Regions from separate parts of the Aliivibrio thorii genome, predicted to be linked through region 3. Evidence: predicted binding sites of a transcription regulator. Region 3 holds the regulator's gene; each other region holds the start of a gene.
What was found. Region 3 encodes CRP, which controls carbon source genes, mostly activating them, when cyclic AMP is high. Its sites were predicted from a motif close to TGTGANNNNNNTCACA; they were not measured.

Region 1: the regulator CRP is predicted to act here: its motif matches at 3,404-3,419, upstream of typA (translational GTPase TypA).
Region 2: the regulator CRP is predicted to act here: its motif matches at 1,687-1,702, upstream of AC2IP4_RS06710 (NupC/NupG family nucleoside CNT transporter).

What each region holds. Positions count from the first base shown of each region.
Region 1 is NZ_CM170654.1:100,953-105,354, forward strand. It holds gene glnL (nitrogen regulation protein NR(II)) at 1-521, opposite strand, end outside; gene AC2IP4_RS00425 (DUF4124 domain-containing protein) at 643-1,182, opposite strand; gene glnA (glutamate--ammonia ligase) at 1,553-2,962, opposite strand; gene typA (translational GTPase TypA) at 3,521-4,402, shown strand, end outside.
Region 2 is NZ_CM170654.1:1,474,726-1,479,127, reverse strand. It holds gene cobB (Sir2 family NAD+-dependent deacetylase) at 1-522, opposite strand, end outside; gene AC2IP4_RS06715 (LysR family transcriptional regulator) at 689-1,600, shown strand; gene AC2IP4_RS06710 (NupC/NupG family nucleoside CNT transporter) at 1,851-3,071, shown strand; gene AC2IP4_RS06705 (putative quinol monooxygenase) at 3,201-3,491, opposite strand; gene AC2IP4_RS06700 (cupin domain-containing protein) at 3,567-3,878, opposite strand; gene AC2IP4_RS06695 (Qnr family pentapeptide repeat protein) at 3,891-4,402, opposite strand, start outside.
Region 3 is NZ_CM170654.1:308,881-313,282, forward strand. It holds gene astD (succinylglutamate-semialdehyde dehydrogenase) at 1-314, shown strand, start outside; gene AC2IP4_RS01450 (DUF1338 domain-containing protein) at 327-1,121, shown strand; gene crp (cAMP-activated global transcriptional regulator CRP) at 1,192-1,824, opposite strand; gene AC2IP4_RS01460 (OsmC family protein) at 2,070-2,471, shown strand; gene hslU (ATP-dependent protease ATPase subunit HslU) at 2,570-3,904, opposite strand; gene hslV (ATP-dependent protease subunit HslV) at 3,927-4,402, opposite strand, start outside.

The DNA of each region.
Region 1 (4,402 bases), 210 kb from region 3:
TCGGCCTGCTCGATTATTATTTGGGTATATTCATGTAAATCAGGGTTTGGTAGCATTCGCTCTAGTAATTGAGCCGCGCCACGTAAACCGCCTAATGGGTTCTTTATTTCATGCGCTAAGCTACGTACCAATACTTTGGCTGCTTGTTGCTGGGCGTGTTGATTAATTTCCTGAGATAAACGACGTTGTTGTTCTATTTGGCGAATTTCGACCAAAAGATACAATGATTTCTTTATTTCAATAGGGCTTGAAGTGACTTCTATGTATAAGGGACAGTTGTTAACGATCATGCAAACATCGCTATCAGTAACACTTTGCCCTGTATCTAAAGGCAGTATTAACGTCGATAGATCAAACTTAGTGTGCTGAAAAAGATCATCAAAAACATGAGCGGCCATTCGCTGGGCGCTTTGTGAAAAGAGTTGTTCAGCAGCAGGGTTGGCATAATGAATATTACGTTGGTCATCAAGCAGCAAAATAGCAGTGACTTGGTTATCCAGTAGTTGCGTTGAAAAATCCATAATCGAGCCACATCCTTGTCATCACATTTGAATGCACCATTCTAGTGCATTGTTACCTTTCTTAAAAGGCAGTGACTCTCCAAATTACGTGAATTTATACGCTCTTATTCACTATATGTACTTATAGTTTGGATGGTCGATGCAAGTGCACAGTCAGTATCTTTGATGATGCAATTCTCTTGCCGTCTTTTTGTGCGATAACGGTAATGATGTGAGTACCTCTTTCTATATTTGTAAGCTTCCATTCTTTAGAAGTCTGAGGTAAACCATAAGGTGAGCCATCGAGAATTAATTGAAGTTTTTCACCGACAACAAGTTTACGAGTAAGGTCTGTTAGTACCATTATATGGCCTCGTGAACTGCGAATAGTTTCTTCTTGAGAAAGGTTAGTTATAGAAATATCTAATGGAGCTAGTGGTTCTTTAGATTTACTTTTTGCTTTTTTAGAGGTGTTTTTTTTCGATGCAGAAGGTGTTGGAATATTTTCAATTTCATTGGGTTCTGACGAAAATGAGAGTTGTTTTGATTTTACACTGCTAGGAGGTGGAGTATCACTGAAATGCCTAACGCCTTTACTGTCTTCCCACGTATATACGGCATCCGCCATTGCTGGAAGAGAGAAAAGACTAAAAAATAAAAGAATTATGTAGGTATGAAGCATAGTTCCACCATTGATGATGGTTATTATTTGATTTCAAAACGGCTTTATATATGAAATCTCGTTTAGGTTATGTAATACATTAATTATCTGCTCATTATTACTGGTTAAATAACTCAATAGCTATGTTAAAAATTATTGTAGAATAACTACTTATAAGCATTTTTGTCTTACTCTTAAGTGATTTTTCTGCGTAATAAATAGATCATCTAATTAGTTACATTGGTATAATTCAATACAATAAAACGTCAGTTATTTATTGTATGAATAAGAGTTAGTGTTGCGCGTAAACGAGGTTTTGCCAATATAAAAAAGGCCCGCTTGTGAAGCGAGCCTAAAAACATTGATTTGATTTCAATTTGTTACGTCAGAATTAAACTGAGTAATACATTTCAAACTCAAGTGGATGAACTGCAGTGTTGATAGCAGCAACATCTTGAGCTTTAAGGTTGATGTAAGAATCAATGAAGTCATTAGAGAATACGCCACCAGCCGTTAAGAATTCACGATCTGAATCTAGAGCTTGTAATGCGATATCTAGAGACTCTGCAACTTTTGGAATTTCAGCCGCTTCTTCCGCAGGAAGGTCATATAGATCTTTATCCATTGCTTCGCCTGGATTGATCTTGTTCTTAATGCCGTCAAGACCAGCCATTAGCATTGCAGAATAGCTTAAGTATGGGTTAGCTGCTGGGTCACCAAAACGAACTTCGATACGACGTGCTTTCGGACTTGGTACCACAGGGATACGGATAGAAGCTGAACGGTTACGTGCAGAGTATGCAAGCATAACAGGTGCTTCAAAGCCAGGGACAAGACGCTTGTATGAGTTCGTTGTTGGGTTAGCAAATGCATTGATTGCACGAGCGTGTTTAATGATGCCACCAATGAAGAAGATAGCCATTTCAGATAGGCCGCCGTACTTATCGCCAGCAAATAAGTTTTGTCCATCTTTGTTCAATGACATATGAACGTGCATGCCTGAACCGTTGTCACCAACAAGAGGTTTTGGCATGAAAGTCGCTGTTTTACCGTAAGCGTGGGCTACGTTATGAACAACATACTTATAGATTTGAGTTTCATCAGCCTTGTTTGTTAGCGTATTGAAGCGTGTTGCGATCTCATTTTGACCCGCAGTTGCTACTTCATGGTGGTGCGCTTCAACAACAAGGCCCATTTCTTCCATGATTAAACACATAGCTGAGCGGATATCTTGAGATGAATCAACAGGAGCTACTGGAAAGTAACCGCCTTTAACGCCAGGACGATGGCCTTTGTTGCCGCCTTCGTATTCCGTACCTGAGTTCCATGCTGCTTCAATATCATCAATCTTAAAGAAAGAACCTGACATATCAGTATTGAAACGAACGTCATCAAATAGGAAGAATTCTGGCTCAGGACCAACTAAAACGGTATCAGCGAGACCTGTTGAACGCAGGTAATCTTCTGAACGTTTTGCGATTGAGCGAGGATCACGATCGTAACCTTGCATTGTTGTTGGCTCAAGGATGTCACAGCGAACATTTAATGTTGGATCAGCAGTGAATGGGTCAAGAACTGCACTTGCTGCATCCGGCATCATTACCATGTCAGATTCATTAATGCCTTTCCAGCCTGCAACTGAAGAACCGTCAAACATTTTGCCGTCTTCGAAGAAGTCTGCATCAACTTGATGAGAAGGAATTGAGATGTGTTGCTCTTTACCTTTTGTATCGGTAAAGCGTAAATCAATAAATTTTACTTCGTTCTCTTGAATTAGAGCTAATACGTTTTCTACTGACATGTAGGATAACCTCCGGTGTTATAATATAAATATTGGCCAGCTAAGCTGTTATTTACTATATAGCTAGAACTGTGCCAAAAGTAATAATCCTTTAATATTAATGACTTATATTTAGTTCTTCTGTGGTGGGTTTTATTTTTGCACCAATCTTATCTCTGTTTGCACTGTTTTGGTGCAGCTTTGAACTGAGATAAATAAAAAATAAATAGTCATTAATTTACTTCTAACCGCTATTCAGCAGTGAAATCGTATATTTGTCAATCTAATTCCCTTGTAAAATGCATGCTAAATTAAATATAATTTAATTAACTGTATGATATAAAAGAAATTTTATTTTTTGTTTCAAAAAATAAAGTGAAGAAAAAAATCGAATAAATTATGACTTAATTGTTCTTTTTTTCGTCGTTTTTGTGGGCTCTATTAAATTAATTGAAAAAAAATTGTGTCTTCAATCACATATTTCGTGGGTTTTGCTCTAAAATCTGTTAAATTATTGACCGTTTTTAAACCAAAGTAGCGCCAATGGTGGCTCTACACGCTCTGAGTGAATTTGAATCCATGTCTACTCCACAGATTGATAAACTAAGAAATATCGCAATTATTGCGCACGTTGACCACGGTAAAACAACGTTGGTTGATAAGCTATTACAACAATCAGGCACACTAGAATCATCTCGTGGTGAGACTGAAGAACGCGTAATGGACTCGAACGACATCGAGAAAGAGCGTGGTATTACGATCCTTGCTAAAAATACAGCAATTAACTGGAACGATTACCGCATCAACATCGTAGATACTCCTGGACACGCCGATTTCGGTGGTGAAGTTGAGCGTATCATGTCTATGGTTGATTCAGTTCTTCTTATCGTAGATGCCGTTGACGGCCCAATGCCTCAAACGCGTTTCGTTACACAAAAAGCATTCTCACACGGCCTTAAGCCAATCGTTGTTATCAACAAGATTGACCGTCCTGGTGCTCGTCCTGATTGGGTTATGGATCAAATCTTTGACCTATTCGACAACCTAGGCGCAACAGATGAGCAACTAGACTTCACAGTTGTATACGCTTCAGCTCTAAACGGCTGGGCGACAATGGAAGAAGGCGAAGTTGGCGAAAACATGGAACCATTGTTCCAAGCAGTAGTTGATAACGTAGATGCTCCAAACGTAGACATCGACGGTTCTCTACAAATGCAAGTTTCTCAACTTGATTACAACTCTTATGTTGGTGTTATCGGTGTTTGTCGTGTTACTCGTGGTTCTGTAAGAGCAAACCAACAAGTAACTATCATCGGCGCTGATGGTAAGCAACGTAATGGTAAAGTAGGTACAGTTCTTGGTTACCTAGGTCTTGACCGTCACGAAGTTGAAGTTGCAAATGCTGGTGACATCATTGCAATCACAGGTCTTGGTGAGCTGAAAATTTCAGACACAATCTGT
Region 2 (4,402 bases), 1.2 Mb from region 3:
CAAATCAGCTTTGTTTAATGCATCATGAATTCGCCCCATCTCTAATGGCATCTCACCGAACCAAACCACATGAGGACGCAGCTGCGCAGGTATCTGGCAACAATGACAAAGATCTCCCGTATAAATATCATCAGTGCAATCTATGACTTGATTTGATTCTTCACAACGAACTTTATTTAGTTCACCATGCATATGAATGACGTTTGAACTGCCACCACGTTCATGCAAATTATCAATATTTTGCGTCACAATAGTTACCGTACCATTGAGTTCACTTTCAAGCTTAGCTAATGCTTTATGGGCAGCATTTGGTTGAATATCTTCACTTTTTAACAACGAACGGCGCTTGTTATAGAAATCTTGAACTAAATCAGGGTCTTTAAAAAAGCCTTCAGGTGTCGCTACATCTTCAATACGATGATTTTCCCAAAGACCATCACTTGCTCGAAATGTTTGAATCCCTGATTCAGCAGAAATCCCTGCTCCTGTTAAAATAACAATATTCTGATATGGAAATAGCATTCATCATCCTTAGCTGTCGTCTTTTATCTCTAAACTCTATCATGAAAAAACGAAGCATTTTCAATAGATAACTAAAAACAAAGACACAACTCACTTTATTCAATTCAATCGCTCCATTACAATAGAAGCGTTCTTTTTACTGTTAAATTTACCAATAGAGAAACCTATGTTAAAGCAAGCCAAACAAATGATCGTGTTTAATGCGCTCACTCAACAGAAAAGCTTTACTAAGGCCGCTCAGCTTCTTGAAATTTCAAGAACGCAGGTTAGTTTGCAGATTCAGCTTCTTGAGGAGCGTTTAGGTGTTCAGTTAGTACAACGAACAACACGCTCTTTTTCCCTTACAGAAGCTGGTCAATCATTCGCGGTGCATTGCGCCAATATTGCCGATGAGATTAACGAGGCAGAGAACGAACTGCTATCTAATATGGATACATTAAATGGCAAACTTCGTGTCGGGATCGCTCAATCTTTTGCGACCAATCATATATTGCCCTATCTTTCTGAGCTTCATCAGCGCTATCCACAACTGAATATTGAAATAACCTTGTTTGATCATAAGATTGATGTGATTGCAGAGCAATTAGACTTATGGATAGGTGTGATGGATTCCCCTCCAGAAGGGTTTGTTGCAAGACATCTGATTGATTGTCATTTCGTTCTAGTTGCAAGCCCTAGTTATCTAGCAAAACAAGGGATCCCTTATCATCCTTATGATCTTAAAAAACACAACTGTCTTACTTATATTAGTCGTGAACGTAAGGATAATGTGTGGGGTTTTCATAAAGGTGAAGAGGATCTTCAAATTAAAGTGACTGGTAATTATCGCATCGATTCTGCCGACGCCATTCGTAACGCCACGATTTCCGGTAACGGTATTGGCTATATCGCCACTTATCTTTTATCAGATGAGCTGCGGACAGGTAAACTAGTTCAGCTCTTACCTGATTGGGAATTAAATCAATCAATGCCTTTATATGCAATTTACCCTCGACGTAAATTCCTACCTAAAAAGGTCTATATTTTTATGGAGTTTGTTCGACAGCATATTAACTCAGACAGAATTGATAATATATAATCGAATCTCTACCATATAGAATTAGGGATAGTTACAGTCAATAGCACACCAAATTATCCCATATAGTAACAACTGACTCTTTTATATGTGACAAAGCTCTCAAACAAGCTGTTATTGATGAATAGGCAACCGATCTTCTCTCTTTTTGTTATCATCATGTACATTCAATAACAACTTGATCCTTGTCACACTTTTATTTTTGACTAGAATACCCCCGCAATCATTAACTAAATACTATTGGAGTTTGACCATGAACTTTTTGGTCAGTATTCTAGGCATTGTTTGCCTATTCGCGATTGCCTTTCTCTTTTCTGAAAACCGACAAGCCATAAAATGGCGCACTGTATTAGGCGCATTCCTAATTCAATTACTATTTGCCGGATTCATTCTCTATGTACCTATCGGTCAAACTATCCTTAATAGTATCTCTACTGCCGTCTCTGACATTATTGCTTATGGACGTGTAGGCACTGAATTCCTTTTTGGTGACTTAGCCCAATACAAGTTAGGATTCATTTTTGCCGTCAACGTTTTGCCTACCATCGTTTTCTTCTCAGCATTAATCTCTGTTCTTTATTACTTAGGTATAATGGGATGGATAATTAAATTTATTGGTGGCGGCTTACAGCGCTTCCTTGGTACAACTCGTACAGAATCAATGTCAGCAACCGCTAATATCTTTGTTGGTTCAGTTGAAGCGCCGTTAGTTGTTCGTCCTTTCCTTGCTAAAATGTCACGTTCTGAGTTATTTGCTGTAATGGTTGGTGGTTTAGCGTCTGTAGCTGGTGGCACAATGGTAGGCTACGCGGGTTTAGGCGTTGAATTACGTTATTTAATCGCTGCAAGCTTTATGTCAGCTCCTGCTGGATTAATGATGGCAAAATTAATTGTTCCACAAACAGAAGACATTAACGAAGCAGATCAGTACGAAGACGATGTCGTAGATGATGCTCCTATAAACATCATTGATGCTGCATCACAAGGTGCATTGAATGGCTTACAAATAGTCTTTGCAGTAGGTGCTAGCTTATTGGCGATTATTAGCTTAATTGCCTTAGTTAATGGTGGATTACATAAAGTTGGCTTATTAGTTGGTTTTGATAATTTAAGCTTAGATCTTATTTTTGGTTACCTATTTGCCCCTATTGCTTGGTTAATTGGTGTTCCATGGTCAGAAGCAACCGTTGCTGCAAGTTTAATTGGTAAGAAAATCGCGATTAATGAATTCGTAGCCTTTGCTGACTTAATGGCAGTTAAAGATCAATTAAGCGAACATTCTCAAGCTATTGTTACTTTCGCTTTATGTGGCTTTGCAAACTTAACCTCTATCGCCATGTTAATGGGTGGATTAGGTGGCGTTGTTCCAAGCCGCCGTCCAGACATTGCACGCTTAGGGATGAAAGCAATCTTTGCTGCAACATTAGCAAATTTAATGAGTGCAGCCGTTGCAGGTATCTTCCTTTCCTTCTAAGGGAGCTGATACAGCTAAATACATAAGATATAAAAAAGCCACTCATGATAATACGTGAGTGGCTTTTTGTTATTCATCACTCCCTAGATAACTTGTTATATCTAAGAAAGCTTTATAATTTATCGTTAACTAAAGCTTCGTCATACGATTAAGCACAAATGACACCACTGAGCCGTCTACCGCTTTTACATACTCTGCTATATGAACAGAATTTAAATGGTCTTGTAAAAACGCTTCGCTCTCCCATTGCTCATGGAACACAAATACACATGGGTTGTCATTGTCTTGATGTAAATCGTACTGAATACAACCCACTTCTTTACGTGTCGGTTCAAGCAGTTTAAGCATTTCTGCTTTAACAAATTCAGCTTTACCATCTTGAGCTTCAATTCTTGCAACAATAGTCAGTGTTTGAGTCATTATATTTGTTCCGTTCTATTAATAGAGAAGACAGAGTAAACGATTAAAAGCCCAAATGTAAGAATCTTCATTTACTCAATAAAAAACCGCTAACCAAATCGTTAAATTATCAGGATCCGTTTTACTCACTTTATGTTTTTGATGCGCAGGGATAGTTAAATAATCGCCCTTATTTAACGTTCTCTCTGTTCCATCTTCAAATAAAATAGTACCAAAACCTTCAAGTACTAAAACCCATTCATTCTCATCTTGATCATACCAACCAGATTCAGGAGAGCTTTGGCCTGATGATACAATTCTCTCTATACGTACTGAATGACTTGTGACTAGATCAGTAAATACCTCATTACTTAACTCATTAGGAAGGTTGGTAAACAAATTACTCATCATACTCTCCTATTAATCAGGCAAAACAACTAAACCTAATGGCTCCAATAACTGCTCTTGTTGCCAACCACAAATCTTAACACCTGTTAAATCTACTCTACGGGGATCTAAACCTTCTAATTCACAGTGGCATAAATTAGCATCTTGCATTCTAAATTGCCCCCATGCATCGACAGAGAAAGAACCTCGAGATAGATCAGAACCTTTAAATGAAGCGCCTTGTAGATTTGCTCCATTCCATTTATTTTCAAACAAATCACATTTCTCTATACATAAACGTTCAAGATTAGCGTAGGACAAGTTGCAACCGGTTATGTACACAGAACAAAAATACATCTGATGGCTAATTTGATTTACAAAATTAGCTTGAAGAAAGTTTGCTCCTTTTAAATCACAATCTCTAAACTCAGCCCCAAACCCATTTGCGCCTTTAAAATTAGCCATCGTTAAGCGACAATTTTTAAAAGAAGCATCACGCAAGTCACTGTAATCAAAATGACAACCTTCGATAGCACCTTGTTCGA
Region 3 (4,402 bases):
TAGTACGCTATGAAACGTTAGAAGAAGCGGTAGAGCTTGCTAATGACACTCGTTATGGTTTATCGGCAGGCCTTGTTTCAACGAATGACAATGAGTGGGAATATTTTGTAGAGCATATTCGTGCAGGTATTGTAAATCGTAACCGTCAATTAACTGGAGCAAGTGGTGACGCGCCATTTGGTGGTCCGGGTGCATCAGGCAATATGAAACCAAGTGCTTACTATGCGGCAGATTATTGTGCCTACCCAATGGCCTCAATGGAAGGCGATACCTGTGAAATTCCCGCTCAACTGTCTCCGGGTTTAACTTTATAAGAGGTGATAGGCATGAATAACGTAACGTCTTTATTTTCGTCATTATGGCAAGATTATATTGCTCGTTTATCCCCATCGGCAGGAAGGGTTCATCAGTTATTATCTAATGGCGATGAATTGATTAACGATCACATTGCATTACGTACGTTTAATTTGCCTAAGGTTGGCTTGCAAACGTTAGCCGCCCCATTTTTAGCAATAGGGTATAAAGCGTGTGAGACGTATGATTTTGAGACTAAAAAACTCAAAGCACAGCATTTTGAGCATCCAGATCCTAATGTGCCACTTGTTTTTATTAGTGAGATTTTAGTTGAAGAGCTATCGCTTGAGACTCAGAACATTATTCATGCTTTGGTTGAACAGGTGCCAGCGCATTATTTTGCGACCAGCGATTTTCTTTCAGCGGGCCGTCCTTGGGCGTTAAGTTTTGAGGAATATCAAATCTTAGCAAAAGAGAGTGAGTACGCTTCTTGGTTAGCTGCTCATGGCTATGGCGCAAATCACTTTACGGTTTATGTTAATCAGCTTGAAGCGTTTGCTGAAGTGGTTGATGTGAACCAACACTTACGTGATGCTGGTTTTGCAATGAACGAAGTGGGTGGTGAAGTGAAAGGCTCTCCTGAGGTTTACTTAGAACAGTCATCAACCATGGCCGATAAAGTGAAAGTGAGCTTTACTGAGGGTGAGTTTGACATCCCTGGTGGATTTTATGAGTTTGCTAAGCGTTATTCGCTACCTAATGGCAAGATATATACAGGATTTGTCGCTGCATCTGCTGATAAAATTTTTGAAAGCACAGACAGTTAATTCTAAAATTTAGGCATAAAAAAACGCAGCTCAAGAGCTGCGTTTTTATTTGTTTAAGATAAGCGTTAAATTAACGAGTACCGTAAACTACAATTGTTTTACCGTGTGCTGAGATCAAGTTTTGCTCTTCAAGCATCTTCAAGATGCGGCCAACAGTTTCACGTGAACAACCTACAATTTGACCGATCTCTTGACGAGTGATCTTAATTTGCATGCCATCTGGGTGAGTCATTGCATCTGGTTGTTTAGCTAGATTCAATAGAGTCTGAGCGATACGGCCTGTAACGTCTAGGAATGCTAAATCACCTACTTTTTGGCTAGTGATTTGTAGACGAGTTGCCATTTGAGCAGAAAGACGCATCAGAATATCTGGGTTTACTTGAATAAGCTGACGGAATTTCTTAAATGAAATTTCAGCCACTTCACAAGGGCTTTTAGCACGAACCCATGCTGAACGTTCTTGACCTTCTTCAAACAAGCCAAGTTCACCGATGAAATCACCTTGGTTAAGGTAAGAAAGGATCATTTCCTTTCCTTCTTCATCTTTGATAAGTACAGCAACAGAACCTTTTACGATGTAGTAAAGAGTCTCAGCTTTTTCACCCGCGTGAATCAAAGTACTTTTTGATGGGTACTTATGAATGTGACAATGAGATAAGAACCACTCTAATGTTGGATCTGTCTGAGGTTTACCTAGAACCATACTTTATACTTCCTCTGCGTTTGCCAAGTAGGCGATGTCCATTTTAAAATAACTGAGCCAAATATCAGTTTGGCCTATACAATATGGTTATCGGAACAAGGCTGCATGTTCGTTGAGATAATTGATAAAATCATACCCTGTTTCGCAACCGATTTCTTGACTTTGATCGTATGAATAGTGCGACCAAGGGCACAGTTTCGTGAAATGGATCATGAGTTTTCCTTTTATGTAGTAAAGAGGCTTTTATGAATGCTGAAGTTAAATGGATTGATGGATTTACTTTCTTAGGTCAATCTCAATCAGGTCACTCTGTGGTAATGGATGGAAATGGTGGTGAAAAAGCCCCAAGCCCGATGGAATTAGTGTTAATGGCCGCTGGTGGATGCAGTTCTGTTGATGTTGTTGATGGTCTAAAATCCGCAAATCAAGAAGTACTTGGTTGTGTTGCAAAGCTATCAAGTGAGCGTCGTGAAACTGCGCCGAAGCTGTTTACTCATATTAATATTCACTTTGAAGTGAGTGGCGATAACCTTAATCCTAAGGTGGTTGAGCAAGTCACCGCTGATTCATTACAGAAATATTGTTCGGTGTGTTTAATGCTAGGTGAAGGCATTGAGGTGACGCATTCTTGGGAAATTATTGCTTAAATAATTCTTTGCAAAGAAAAGCCTCATACATTTTGATGTATGAGGCTTTATTTTTAACTCGTAATAATGAACTGATAATTACGAGTATTAGTCGTCCATTATAGAATAAAGCGACTTAGATCTTCATCTGCGACTAGATCACCCAAGCGAGAGGTAACGTAAGCTGCATCAACAGTTAGGCTTTCACCGTCTTTTTCAGATGCATCGTAAGAGATCTCTTCCATTAGACGTTCCATTACAGTATGTAGACGACGTGCGCCAATGTTTTCTGTGCTTTCGTTCACTTGGAATGCTGATTCTGCAATACGAGTAATGCCATCTTCAGTAAACTCAAGATTAACATTTTCTGTCGCTAATAACGCGATGTATTGTTCTGTTAACGAGGCATTTGGTTCTGTCAGGATACGTTTAAAGTCGTTCGCAGTTAATGCTTCAAGTTCAACACGAATAGGCAATCGACCTTGCAATTCAGGGATAAGATCCGATGGCTTAGCCATTTGAAATGCACCTGAAGTGATAAATAACATGTGATCTGTTTTTACCATACCATGCTTCGTACTTACTGTGCTGCCTTCTACTAATGGAAGTAGGTCACGTTGCACGCCTTCACGAGATACATCACCAGATTGAGAGTTGGAATCTTTACAGATTTTATCAATCTCATCAATAAAGACGATACCGTGATTTTCCACATTGAAAATAGCTTGTTCTTTTAGCTCTTCAGGGTTAACTAATTTAGCACCTTCTTCTTCAGCTAGGGCTTTAAGTGCGTCTTTGATTTTCATCTTACGCTTTTTAGTTGTGTCACCACCAGATAGGTTTTGGAACATACCTTGAAGTTGGTTTGTCATCTCTTCCATACCAGGAGGAGCCATGATTTCTACGCCAACTTGAGGTGCAGCAACATCGACTTCGATTTCTTTATCGTCTAGATTACCTTCACGTAATTTTTTACGGAAAGATTGGCGAGTACCAGAGTCATTATCACCTTCTTCATTTTTACCCCATGCATCGCGTGCAGGAGGTAATAGAATGTCTAGAATACGATCTTCAGCTTGTTCTTCGGCTCGGAATTTTACTTTGTCTACCGCTTGTTGATGCGTCATTTTTATTGCAACATCAGTTAAGTCGCGAATGATGCTATCAACTTCTTTACCGACGTAACCCACTTCAGTAAATTTAGTTGCTTCAACTTTGATGAAAGGTGCATTCGCTAGTTTCGCTAAGCGACGTGCAATTTCAGTTTTACCAACCCCTGTTGGTCCGATCATTAAAATATTTTTTGGTGTAACTTCTGCACGCAACTCAGGGTTAAGTTGCATACGACGCCAGCGATTACGTAAGGCAATAGCAACGGAACGCTTTGCTTTATCTTGACCAATAATATGGCTATCTAGTTCGTGTACTATTTCACGAGGAGTCATCTCAGACATGGGTATTCCTTATTATCTGTCGTTAAACGTTCAATTCTTCAACGGTATGATTATGGTTAGTGTAGACGTCAATATCACCAGCAATAGTTAATGCTTTAGTTGCGATTTCACGTGCATCTAATTCTGTGTTCTCTAATAATGCTGTTGCTGCAGAACGAGCGAAATAGCCACCAGAACCAATGGTAAGAAGGTCATTATCGGCATTAATTAAATCACCAGTACCGCTAATGATTAGAGACGTTGTTTTATCAGCAACAATTAACATTGCCTCAAGACGGCGTAAAGCGCGATCACTACGCCATTCTTTAGCGAGTTCAACGGCAGCTTTGGTTAAATTACCTTGGTGCATTTCTAATTTTCGTTCACACAGGTCAAACAGAATGAATGCATCAGCAGTGCTACCAGCAAAGCCAACTAGAACGGAATCATTGTAAAGGCGACGTACTTTCTTTACGTTACCTTTTGCGATCATATCACCTTGAGATGCTTGGCCATCGC